3 regions of the Solibacillus sp. NPDC093137 genome follow, and region 1 is predicted to be linked to each of the others. Evidence: riboswitches for the same ligand, from Rfam matches in the RefSeq annotation. Region 1 holds a riboswitch; each other region holds the start of a gene.
What was found. Region 1 has a riboswitch for lysine ahead of ACQKN3_RS00875 (aspartate kinase). Riboswitches for the same ligand answer to the same signal wherever they lie in the genome.

Region 1 (4,219 bases):
TATTTTATAATCATTTTAAAGACGGTTTTACGCTGTTTTAAGAACCGTTTTTTCTGCTTATAACTCATTTCTTCATGAAAGAATGAAAATTATAAGAAAATTTATGAAAGAGGTTTTTTATATGGAAGGGTACAAAATGAAAACGATTCCAACTTTTGGCTACGAAATCATTCGTGACCATCTTCTTCCTTCTATTCTAGGTAAGCATGAAGAAGATGTTTTATATTGGGCAGGTAAAGAAATTGCAAGAAAGTTCCCATTATTTTCAATGGATGAACTCCCTTCCTTTTTTATGGAAGCTGGCTGGGGTCAGTTAGTTCTGGAAAAAGAAACGAAGGACGAACTTCATTACATACTTTTGACAACAGAGGAAGTGCCACTCAATATTGTACAACGTTGCTTCCGTCTTGAAGCTGGCTTTTTAGCAGAGCAGAAACAAAAGCAGCTAGGCTATTTGACGGAATGCTATGAAGAAAAAGATAATGACAAACATGTCGTAAAATTTACGTTAAAATGGGATTTAAAAGAGAAAATTTAGCCTTCAACTTATAATAAACAACTATTGCTGAAGCAGCAAATTTACTCAATAAAAAGCTGGAAATAAGCTACTACAGCTCATTTCCAGCTATTACTTTAAGAAGCGGTTACTTCTTTCATCGCCAAATTGAATTCCTCATGCAACACATTCGCAGCACGAACCATTTCTTCCTGTGGTACAACGACAGACACTTTAATTTCCGAAGTGCTGACCATTTTTACAGGAATATGTTCGCGACCTAAGCGTGCAAACATGCGAGCCGCAACCCCCGGATTGGATGCCATCGCAGAACCGATAATAGATACTTTCGCTAAACCTACTTCAAAATCTGCAAAACTAAACCCAAGTGACAATTTACTAGTTTCCAGTACCCGTAAAGCTTCCGCAAACTCATCTTTGGAAATTGTAAAGGAAATGGTCGGCTTCACGCCATCAATGACTGCTTGAACAATAATGTCCACATTGATATCATTTTCTGCTAAAACACTAAACACTTCTGCCAATGACGCGGTTTCATAAGAATCATAGCCGATCGTCAAACGAATAATATCCGATTCGTAAGCTACCCCGCGTACAAGTAAGTTTTTCTCCATGTCTACATCCCCTTTAATAAAAGTGCCTTCCACGTCCTGTACGAAAGAGCGTACAATGAGCGGTATATTGTATTTTTTGGCAAGTTCAACCGCGCGTGGGTGCAAAATTTTAGCCCCTAAATTTGCAAATTCCAACATCTCATCATAAGAAACTTCCGGTAGTTTCCTAGATCCTTTTACAATTTCTGGGTCTGCCGTGAAAATCCCTTCAACTGATGAAAAAATCTCGACACGCTCTGCTTCGAGGGCAACCGCAAGTGCAACTGCTGAAGTTTCAGAACCCCCTTTGCCGAATGTTGAAATATTGTCTGTCCCCGTAACTCCTTGAAAACCTGCTACTACGACGATTTCACCTAATGCCAAATGTTCCTGAATTCGTTTACTATCCACATGATCGATTCGTGCGTTGCCATGTTTTTGATTAGTATGGATACCTGTTTGCCATCCAGCAAGTGACACAGCTTTACCTCCATGCTCCTGAATTGCCATTGCAAGCATTGCACTAGTTATTTGTGTTGCTGATGAGGCCAGTGCATCCATTTCCCGTTTCGACGGCTCATCGGTAATTTCAGCAGCATATTGTCTCAATTCTCGTCGTATAGCGGGTATTGAAGAAACGACAACGACTAAGTTTATGCCACGTCCTTGCTCTTTTATCACTTTTTTGGCTACCTGTACGATTTTTTCCGGTGTAGTCAATGCCGGACCGCCAAACTTTACTACAACTGTCTCCATTCTTTTCCCTCCTTAAATTGTAAACAAAAAGACGACTTCCCATATTCATGGAAAGCCGCCGTCAATACAAATAATAATTATAAGTTTTTCAGGATAGCCCTCCAGAACATAAAGCTCTGACAGTTTTACATCTCTTAAATGCAAAACCAGCAAACTGCGCGAACAATACGCACTTCACTTCGGCAGGGTCCCCTTTCGATTGCTGTCAATGGAATTGTTCTTCCTCGAGCAATTTACTGTTGAATACTGCGCCTCTATCTTAGTAAATATTGAATTGTCTTATATATTAGCACACCATTATTCTTTATTCAATGGTGCTTCATGAAAATGCCGATATATGACATCCGCCAGCTTTGCCGGCACACCGGACTCCTGCAGCTGCAATTCGCTTGCCTCGCGGATTTTTTTTACTGATCCAAAATACTTCATGAGTTGCTGCTTCCGCTTCGGACCTACACCTTCAATCCCATCAAGAACTGAAGTGATGGCATTCGTCTGATGTTGCTGACGTAAAAACGTAATCGCAAATCGGTGTACCTCATCTTGAATGCGCTGCAATAAATAGAAACCGTCACTTGTTCGCTTTAATGGGACAACTTCCGGAGGCGTACCAAATAATAGCTGGGACGTATTGTGCTTTTCGTCTTTAGCCAATCCTGCTATCGGAATGACTAACCCAAGCTCGTCTTCAATGACTTCACGTGCGACTTCCATTTGTCCTTTTCCTCCGTCGATAAGAATCAGATCAGGCAATGGCAGATTTTCCCGCAGTACACGTGTGTAACGACGTCGAATAACTTCCTGCATCGCACCATAGTCATCATGTTTGGCCGCTTCCCTTGTTTTATATTTCCGGTATTCCTTTTTCGCAGGCTTCCCGTCTATAAAAACAACCATCGCCGAAACCGGATCCGCACCGTGCATATGACTGTTATCAAACGCCTCTATTCTAAGCGGCAATGGAATTTGCATCGCTTCAGCAAGTGCTTCACAAGCCCCGACTGTCCGCTCTTCTTGACGTTCAATCAATTGGAACTTCTCATGAATGGCGATTTCAGCGTTTTTCATTGCTAGATCAACAAGCTCTTTTTTGGAACCGCGCTTCGGTGTCAGCACCTTCACATCCAGCAGTTTTTGTAAAATTGTTTCGTCAATCGACTTTGGCACAAAAATTTCCTTTGGCAATAAATGATGCGGCTGTTCGTAAAAACGGCCGACGAATGTTAAAAATTCCTCTTCCGGCTCATTATAAATCGGGAAAATCGAGACATCCCGCTCAATGAGTTTGCCTTGACGCACGAAAAACACCTGGACACACATCCAGCCTTTTTCTACTGCATAGCCAAATACATCCCGGTTGCTCAAATCATCCGTGACGATTTTTTGCTTTTCCATAATTTGATCGATATGAGCAATCAAATCCCGGAATTCCTTTGCCCGCTCAAACTCCAGATTTTCGGCAGCATCCATCATTTTTTGCTGAAGGTCTTGTTGTATTTCTTCAACGCCCCCGTTTAAAAACTTCGAAATCTCATCAATCATTTCGTCATACACTTGTTTTTCAATATCTTTTACACACGGTGCCAAACATTGACCTAAGTGATAGTACAGACAGACCTGGTTAGGCAGATGTGTACATTTACGAAGCGGATACAATCGGTCCAGTAATTTCCGCGTTTCGTTTGCCGCATAGGCATTCGGATACGGACCGAAATATTTTGCTTTATCCTTCTTCACTTTTCTTGTCGTAATAATACGTGGGTATCGTTCATTCGTTATTTTTATATAAGGATACGTTTTATCATCCGTTAGTTTCACATTATATTTCGGATCATGAAGCTTAATTAGATTCAGCTCCAGTATAAGAGCTTCCAAATCACTTGAAGTCACAATATACTCGAAGTCTTCAATCTCACTAACTAGTCTCGCAGTTTTACCGTCATGACTTCCCGTAAAGTAAGAACGCACTCGATTTTTCAATACTTTAGCCTTACCAACGTAAATAATCGTGCCTTGACGGTCTTTCATAATATAGCAACCTGATTCATTCGGTAGTATTTCTAGTTTTGCTTTAATGATTGCATTCATATTCTCACCTGTCTAATATGTCCTTTCCTATAGTTTAACTGATTAAGGTATAAGAAAAAAGCCGTACACCTTGTATGGCATACGGCTTTCAACATATCAATTATTCCTTGGTCATATGAGTGGCCAGAGGTTTAATTATTTGTTGTCGTTAATGAAATCAATTAACGCTTCTTTTGGCATGAAGCCAGCAGTTTTTGCTTTTACTTCACCATCTACGAATAATAGTAATGAAGGAATTGACATGATTTGGTATTCTGCAGCAGTA
Region 2 (4,219 bases), on a different contig from region 1:
GTTGCGGTAAAGCTCACTTTAAATCCGCGGCGTTTAAATAACTCGCCTAAAAATCTCTCAAAATCTTCACCGGTCATTTTATCGACTTCGCGAATGCCGGACTTTCGTAACTTCCTCGTCTTCAGCGATCTTAGCCAAATTTTAAACGCGATATATAGTACGAAATAAGCGACAATTCCAATACCGATGCCTTCAGCTGTTCGCGTTACATAAAAGCCAGCTGCACCAGCTGATGCGATGAAAAATAGCGGGATGACCGGCAGGCGTTTTTTATTTCGTCTTCTCTTTTTACGCAATAGTCCTGTACTCCTTTTATTTACTAACGCTATTATATCATAAAAGGGTACATACGTTTGGTTATATCGTACGGTTGTTTGCGCTCATAAAGGAAGCGAAAAATAACAGAACAGAAATTAAAATAAACAGTACAATCGGAATTGACCAGCTGTCAGTTAAATCATGAACATAACCAAACAGAACCGGTCCGATTGCGGCAACGAAATAACCGATTGACTGTGCAAAGCCGGAAAGTTCAGCTGCATCATAGGCTGTCTTCGTACGCAATGAAAACAGCATCAGCACTAAACCAAACGAAGCCCCGCCTGCAAAGCCTAGTAAAATCATCCATACGACGGCAAGGCTAGTCCATTCCATCAACACACCAGTAAAACCGACTAAGTAACATATCGTAAAGAAAACGACGATTGGACGTTGTGAAGCGATTTTACCGGCAATAATCGGAATAATAAATGTCATCGGAATTTGCGCAAACTGCATTACGGATACCATCCACCCGGCAGCCGCAGCATCCAGGCCTTGGCTAATGAAAATCTCCGGTATCCACGCAGACGAACAGTAAAATATAAACGATTGAAAGCCCATTGCTCCAGCGACTGCCCAGGCAAGCGGTGATTTCCACATATGCGTTTTCTTTGTTTGCGAAGAGGGCATATGTAATTCCACTTTTTCCTGGCGCAAAATCGGCAGCCAAATCAGCAATGTAAGAATACCTAAAATAATCGTAATACCTGCTGCAATTTGCCAGCCTGCGCTTGCAGCAATAGGATAACTGAAGCCCGCAGCAAGTCCGGAAGAAATGTTCATCGATACGGAATAAATCCCTGTTAATAAGCCAATATGTAATGGGAATTTCCATTTGAAAAAACTAGGGATAAGGACATTACCAAATGCAATTGCGACGCCGATTAATATTGTTCCTAAAACGAGTAAAGACGTTAGCCCAAGGGAACGAAGTAAAATCCCTACACATAGCAAGATGACGGAATAAAATAATGTCCATTCCATCCCAAACCTACGGGCAATACGCGGTGCAAATGGTGAAACGACCGCAAAGGCAATTAAAGGGATAGTCGTTAAGAAGCCTGCAAGAAAGTTCGAAATCCCAAGGTCGTCACGAATAAATGAAATAATTGGACCGATTAATGTAATCGGTGTACGTAATGTTGTCGCAAATAAAAATACGGCAACCATAAAATAGATGAGTGTTCGGTTGGATAGTATTTTTTTGCTATTTTGATTTAATTGTTCGGTGTCCATATTAATTCTCCTTTTGACTAGTAATATATATTTAAGTAGTGTGAATACTCTTAAAAAACAGAATAAAGATGAAGCCATTGCTATCAAAAAAATGTTATGTTAGACTTTTAATCAATTAAATAAAACATTACCTCATGTAGATGTATGAGGTAGAGGTCGCAATCATTAAGACTAGTATAGCTGAGATTAGGAAGAATCGGTGAAGCTTTATGAAAGGAATGGTTGCCGAAGTGTTATTTTTCTTCTTGAAAATGATGCTGGGGCTGTTTTCGATAAGGAACAGAACTGTCACATGTGTGAGCCTGTGTTGAGCTATCTTTCAAGTTTGATGAGGTGTAAATATAACCATCACAAAAACTTGTGGTGGTTTTTCTTTTACATTTCACAAGCAAAACAAAAAGGGAGTTTTATATTCATGAGTGAGATTAAAATAGATCAGCTCGGTAATAACGGGTTGAAAAAGAGTTTGAAAAGTCGCCATGTAACGATGATTTCGCTTGGCGGAACAATCGGAACAGGTTTATTCTTAGCATCGGGTGGTGCGATTGCACAGGCAGGTCCTGGCGGGGCATTGCTCGCATATGCACTGATCGGCGTTATGGTGTATTTCCTAATGACATCATTAGGAGAAATGGCTGCCTATATGCCAACATCCGGTTCGTTTAGTACGTATGCAACAAAATTTGTCGATCCGGCATTAGGCTTTGCGCTTGGCTGGAACTATTGGTACAACTGGGCAATTACAATTGCAGCAGAAATTGCAGCTGTTTCGTTAATTATGAAATACTGGTTCCCGGACAGTTCTTCAATTATATGGACAATATTATTTATCGTAGTTGTTTTATCATTTAACTTAGCTTCTGTAAAAGCTTTCGGTGAAGCGGAATACTGGTTTGCGATGATTAAGGTTGCGACAGTAATTGTCTTCATCATTGTCAGCTTCTTAATGATTTTCGGTATTTTAGGCGGGAACGATCCGGTCGGCTTTACAAACTTCGTTAAAGACGACGCCCCATTTAATGGCGGTTTCCTGGCATTGTTCGGTATTTTCCTTGCTGCCGGTTTCTCATTCCAAGGTACGGAAATGCTTGGGGTAACGGCAGGGGAAACAGATGACCCGGCCAAAAATATTCCAAAAGCTGTACGTTCAGTATTCTGGCGTATTTTACTGTTTTACATTTTCGCAATCGGTGCAATCGGGTTGCTTATTCCGTATACGGATTCACGCCTCTTATCAGAAGATATTGCGACAAGTCCATTTACATTAGTATTTGAAAACTTAGGTGTGGCATTTGCGGCATCTGTTATGAACGCAATCATTTTAACGGCGATGTTATCTGCAGGGAACTCAGGGTTGTATGCAGCAAGTCGTATGCTTTATCAGTTAGCGGTGGACGGAAAAGCACCGAAACTATTCATGAAAGTAACATCGCGCGGTATTCCGATGTATGCACTGTTAGCAACATTGGCAGTCGGTTCATTAGCATTCCTTGCATCGTTTTTCGGAGACGGTGTAGTATACATTTGGTTATTAAATGCTTCCGGTATGTCCGGCTTCATCGCTTGGCTAGGCATAGCAATCTCTCATTACCGATTCCGTCGTGCCTATGTCGCACAAGGTAATTCATTGAGCGATTTACCGTATGTATCCAGATTCTTCCCATTCGGTCCGCTATTCGCCTTTGCCCTATGTATGATTGTCGTGTTAGGTCAAAACTATATGGCTTTCATGGGTGGAACAATTGACTGGTATGGTGTTGTCGTTTCATATATCGGCTTACCACTGTTTGCCGCTTTATGGTTTGGCTACAAATTTAAACACAAAACGAAAATCGTTCCTTTAAAGGACTGCGATTTAACAAATAAATAATTTCTGAAACGCAATGTGAGCTTGTACGCTTTCATTGCGTTTTTTTATATTAAGGATTATTTATTCTCAAGTGAGGATTAAATGAGAGCTATTGAGGATTAAACATTTTTCGAGTACGATGAATACAAGAATGTTATTATAAAATAAACAAAATTCCCGTATTTTATTATGCTGGAAATAAATTATGTAACACTGAAGAATAAGGAAGTGAAAACATGCCTATTTCAAAAGGTTTCTATAAAAAAGTGTATCCGTGGTTAAAAGGGGAAGATAGAAAAGATGTGTTGTATCGACCGTTTCTTACAAAGGGGAACCCGTACAAATCACGTATTTTCCTAGTAAGTTCGCATGCGGTACCGTTATTTAAAGTGGAAGACAGAAGCGAGCAGACTTTTGCAGAGTCATTAGTGAATAGAGAGCTTTTCCACGACCTTTATTTAAGTGAAATTAAAGGGGCACCCCGGGAATTTAAAGGCTCGTTACAGTTTGAAAACTGGCTGGAAAACCAGCACCAGGAATCCCTGATTTATACGTCGCTGAATACATATCAGCTGGAATCAGCCGATGAAGCGAAGGTAGCGAAAAAAGAGAATCCAGCTAATTTTGAGCGGGGGAATCTTATTTTTAAAGAAGTGGTAGAGGAGTTTCAGCCGGAAATTATTATTTTGCAAGGGACTGCCGCATATGAGCAATTTAAAGCGCGGTATGCTGATCGGTTAGCTATTTTTAATGAAGATGTGACAAAGGTCCAATTACTGGAACAGACCGGCCCATTCGCGGAGATGGTTTATG
Region 3 (4,219 bases), 760 kb from region 1:
CTAGCTTGTTGCCTGTAATGAGCTCCACTTTATACGAGGAAGGTCCGTCCATCTTTTTCTCGAATAATAGTAAGAAACGAGTTACAGTAAATGTCATAATAAAGTATAATACCGTCGCGATAAAGAACGCTTCAATATATTTATAGTTACTGCCCGCAATCGAATTCGCAGTAAAGAACAGTTCCACTACCGAAATAACACTTAATACAGATGAATCTTTAATATTCATAACGAACTGATTCCCTGTTGCAGGTAAAATATTGCGTGCTACTTGCGGCAGAACAATATGAATCATCGTTTGCAGGTGATTCATTCCAATCGCTTGTGCAGCCTCGAATTGGCCTTTATCAATTGATACGATACCACCACGCACATACTCGGCCATGTAGGCTCCTGTGTTTAAACTAATAACGATAGAAGCTGCTAAAAAGCGGTCAATATCGATCCCTAAGTAGACAAGACCATAAAATACGACCATCGCCTGTACCATCATTGGCGTGCCCCTGAAAATTTCCACATAAGCCGTTAAAATAAAGTTAAAGACTTTCAGAATAGCTGATTTAATATTTTTTTTGCGTTGTGGAATTGTGTGCATAATTCCAATGAAAAATCCGATCAGTGTTCCACAAATTGTCCCGATAATTGCCAACAGAAGTGCAGTCCAAGCTCCACGTACAAATAAATCCCAGTTGTTCGTAAACAAGTTCCATGATGATTCTAAAAATGCCATCGCCTTGTCCTCCATTTCTTTCTTTGTTTCTACTATTTATGTATGAAATCATAATTTTAATAGAAAAAGGTTGTCTTCCGTTTGCCGGCAAGACAACCTCATTAAAACTGTTAATGCTACACGATTATTGTGCTGCTGGTTGATTTGCAATTGCGTCTTCCATTAATTGTTGACGCTCTTCATCCGAAATTTCAGCTAAAACTTTGTTAATTTGTTCACGTAAATCTGAACCCTTTTTCAAACCTACCGCTACAGCTGTTGAGGCTTCATCTGCTTCGAAGTTTGGTTCAGGTACGATGTATTTAATATTGTTCAGAGCCATTTCAGCTGAGATACCTTCTGGACGTTCTGAAACGTATCCATCAATTGCGCCTGACTGTAATTGCACGCGCATTGCACCAAAATCAGTTGCCGCTACTTGTTTTTGAACACCTTCGATTTGATCGATTACATCATAATGTGTTGTCGCTTGCTGACCTGTAATTTTTGCATCTGCAAAGTCCGATAATGAAGTGGCATTTGCATATGGGCCGTCTTCTTTTACAACAATGACATAGTCACTTGTATAATAGTTCTCCGTGAAATCAATTACTTCCTTACGTTCAGGCATTGGTGACATACCAGCAATTACTAGATCAATGGCACCTGATTGTAATGATGGAATCAAGCCATCCCAGTCCGTTTTAACAATTTGTAATTCCATGTCCAGACCTTCTGCAATTTTTTTTGCAATTTCCACATCATAGCCTGCTGCGTATTCCTTTGAACCTGCAATTTGAACTCCGCCATTGGCATCATCTTTTTGTGACCAGTTAAAAGGCGCATACGCTGCTTCCATACCGATTTTAATAACTTTTTTGTCTGAATCTGAACCGCTTGTAGTACCTTCATCGCTTGTACCACAAGCTGCTAGCAATAGCATTGTCATGGCAGTCAATAAAATTAATAGTCTCTTTTTCATAGAAAATCTCTCCTTATTTGTTAAATTTCGGGCGCCAAATATACAAAAAACGACCTAAAAGAAGAACTTTAGGTCGTTTAAATTATAATTAGCCCGAATCCTCTACAGTTCCCATTTTGAGATAGCACAACTCAACCATCAGGGATATAGATGATTGAGACAGTTCTGCAATTATTCACTGCAGACCCAGCATTGTAAAATTGAGCATTTACAACACTTCGGCGATATTTCCTTCTCTTATATCTCACAGCCAGCTCATGGCTCCATATAAAACTGTTAAGTATCGCGCCTCTACCTCACGAGAGTGTGAGGTTTTAATATGAAATTGATATGTTTATATTACATTATTGCGACATTTCCGTCAACACTCATTTTTCTGAAATTTCACTGTAAGAATAAAAGCGCTAAAGCGCCCGTTCAACTCCGACAGACATTGGAGGGACCTAATGGTGCGAGGAGTTGGCGCTTTAGCCTAGACGTGGATAAAACTATATTTTTACGTTATCTACAATGCGATATTCTATAGTTTCCTTAACAAAAAAGCTAATGCGCAATATACAGAATATCGCGCATTAGCATAGAAAATACTATTAAGAATTTAATAATAAATCTTCTGGGTTTTCGATCATTTCTTTTACTGTTTTTAAGAAGCCAACAGAATCTTTACCATCGATGATACGGTGGTCGTAAGATAATGCTACATACATCATTGGACGAATTTGAACTTCCCCATTAACAGCTACTGGACGGTTTACGATTGAGTGCATACCTAAAATACCAGCTTGAGTACCATTCATGATTGGTGTTGACATTAATGAACCGAACACACCACCGTTAGTGATTGTGAATGATCCGCCAGCCATGTCGTTTAAGCCTAATTTTTTGTCGCGTGCTTTACCAGCTAATTCCGCAATGTTTTTCTCGATTTCAGCGAAGTTTTTAGCGTTTGCATCACGAACAACCGGTACCACTAAACCTTCTTCTGTTGATACAGCAATACCGATATCGAAGAAGTTGTTTAAGTGAATTTCATCACCGTTAATTTGTGCATTTACATATGGATATTTCTTTAATGCTGCTACTACAGCTTTTGTGAAGAATGACATGAAGCCTAATTTAATATCGTTAGCTTTCACGAACTCATCTTGTTTACGCTTACGTAATGCCATAATGTTCGTCATATCAATTTCATTGAAAGTAGTTAACATTGCAGTTGATTGTTTTACTTCTAATAAACGTTTTGCAATTGTTTGACGACGGCGGCTCATTTTTTCAACTGTTACACGGTCTGTATCAGCTGCTGGTGTGAAGATCATTGGACCATTACCTGCTGCTGGAGCTTGGGCAGCTGATGCTGCTGGAGCTGCTGGTGCTGTACCATGTGCTGCAACGTCTTGTACACGTACGCGACCTTGTGGGTCAACAGGTGAGATTGCTGCTAAGTCGATACCTTTTTCACGAGCTAATTTACGAGCTGCCGGTGAAGCGATTACACGCTCACCTGAAGTTTCTTCAACTGCAACTGGTGCAGGTGCTGCTGCTTTAGGAGCTTCTTCTTTTGCTGGAGCCGGAGCTGCTGCTGGTGCTTCTTCTTTAGCAGCTGGTGCAGGTGCTGCGCCTTCGCCAGCTTCAACTACTGCGATTACTTGTCCTACTAATACAGTATCGCCTTCTTCAGCTAAAATTTGTTTTAAAACGCCTGCTTCTTCAGAGATGATTTCAGCATTAACTTTATCAGTTTCTAACTCAACGATGAATTCGCCTTTTTCTACGCGATCTCCAACTTTTTTCACCCACTGGGCAATTGTACCTTCAGTAATTGATTCTGCTAATTCAGGGACTTTAATTTCAGCCACGTTCATATCCTCCTTTAATTACGCTACACATTCATTGTATAGCAAGCCACTTCTATTTTAAATAGAAGCAGCTCTTTTTAAACAAATCATTTATTACTTTTCAAGTGCTTCGTTCACTAATTTAGCTTGTGCTGCTTTATGTGAATCGCCATCGCCTTCAGAAGTTGAGCTCATTGCAGGACGTCCTACATAGCGCACTTTTTTGCCTTCTGCGATATCATATAATGTTTCAAGAACATATGTCCATGAACCTTGGTTTTTCGGTTCTTCCTGTACCCAAACGATTTCTTTAACATTCGGGAAACGAGCGATAATATCTTTCACTTGTTGTGCAGGGAATGGATAAATTTGTTCAACACGGATGATGTGTAAGTGATCAAGCCCTTCGCCGTCTTTAACGCGTTCTGCTAAATCGATCATTACTTTACCAGTACCAAGTACTACTTTTTCAACCGCTTCTGTGTTTTTGCCTAAACCTTCTTGCTCGATTACTTCCTGGAAGCGACCAGTTGCAAGTTGTTCAGCAGTAGCTGCAGCAAGTGGGTGACGTAAAAGTGATTTTGGAGAAACCACTACTAATGGACGTACACCTTCTGTACCTAGTAATGCAGCTTGACGGCGTAATAAGTGGTAGTAGTTGCCTGCATTTGAACAGTTTGCTACAAACCAGTT

Region 2: another riboswitch for lysine. It lies ahead of ACQKN3_RS12120 (amino acid permease); the one in region 1 lies ahead of ACQKN3_RS00875 (aspartate kinase).
Region 3: another riboswitch for lysine. It lies ahead of ACQKN3_RS04885 (transporter substrate-binding domain-containing protein); the one in region 1 lies ahead of ACQKN3_RS00875 (aspartate kinase).

What each region holds. Positions count from the first base shown of each region.
Region 1 is NZ_JBNNVH010000001.1:184,248-188,466, reverse strand. Features, by position in the region: gene ACQKN3_RS00880 (YslB family protein) at 122-538, shown strand; gene ACQKN3_RS00875 (aspartate kinase) at 634-1,866, opposite strand; lysine riboswitch at 1,953-2,131, opposite strand; gene uvrC (excinuclease ABC subunit UvrC) at 2,164-3,954, opposite strand; gene trxA (thioredoxin) at 4,090-4,219, opposite strand, start outside.
Region 2 is NZ_JBNNVH010000002.1:59,655-63,873, forward strand. Features, by position in the region: gene ACQKN3_RS12110 (restriction endonuclease) at 1-296, opposite strand, end outside; gene ACQKN3_RS12115 (CynX/NimT family MFS transporter) at 358-1,557, opposite strand; lysine riboswitch at 1,700-1,880, shown strand; gene ACQKN3_RS12120 (amino acid permease) at 1,973-3,427, shown strand; gene ACQKN3_RS12125 (RNA 2'-phosphotransferase) at 3,643-4,219, shown strand, end outside.
Region 3 is NZ_JBNNVH010000001.1:943,240-947,458, reverse strand. Features, by position in the region: gene ACQKN3_RS04890 (amino acid ABC transporter permease) at 1-730, opposite strand, end outside; gene ACQKN3_RS04885 (transporter substrate-binding domain-containing protein) at 855-1,691, opposite strand; lysine riboswitch at 1,806-1,993, opposite strand; gene odhB (2-oxoglutarate dehydrogenase complex dihydrolipoyllysine-residue succinyltransferase) at 2,282-3,547, opposite strand; gene ACQKN3_RS04875 (2-oxoglutarate dehydrogenase E1 component) at 3,641-4,219, opposite strand, start outside.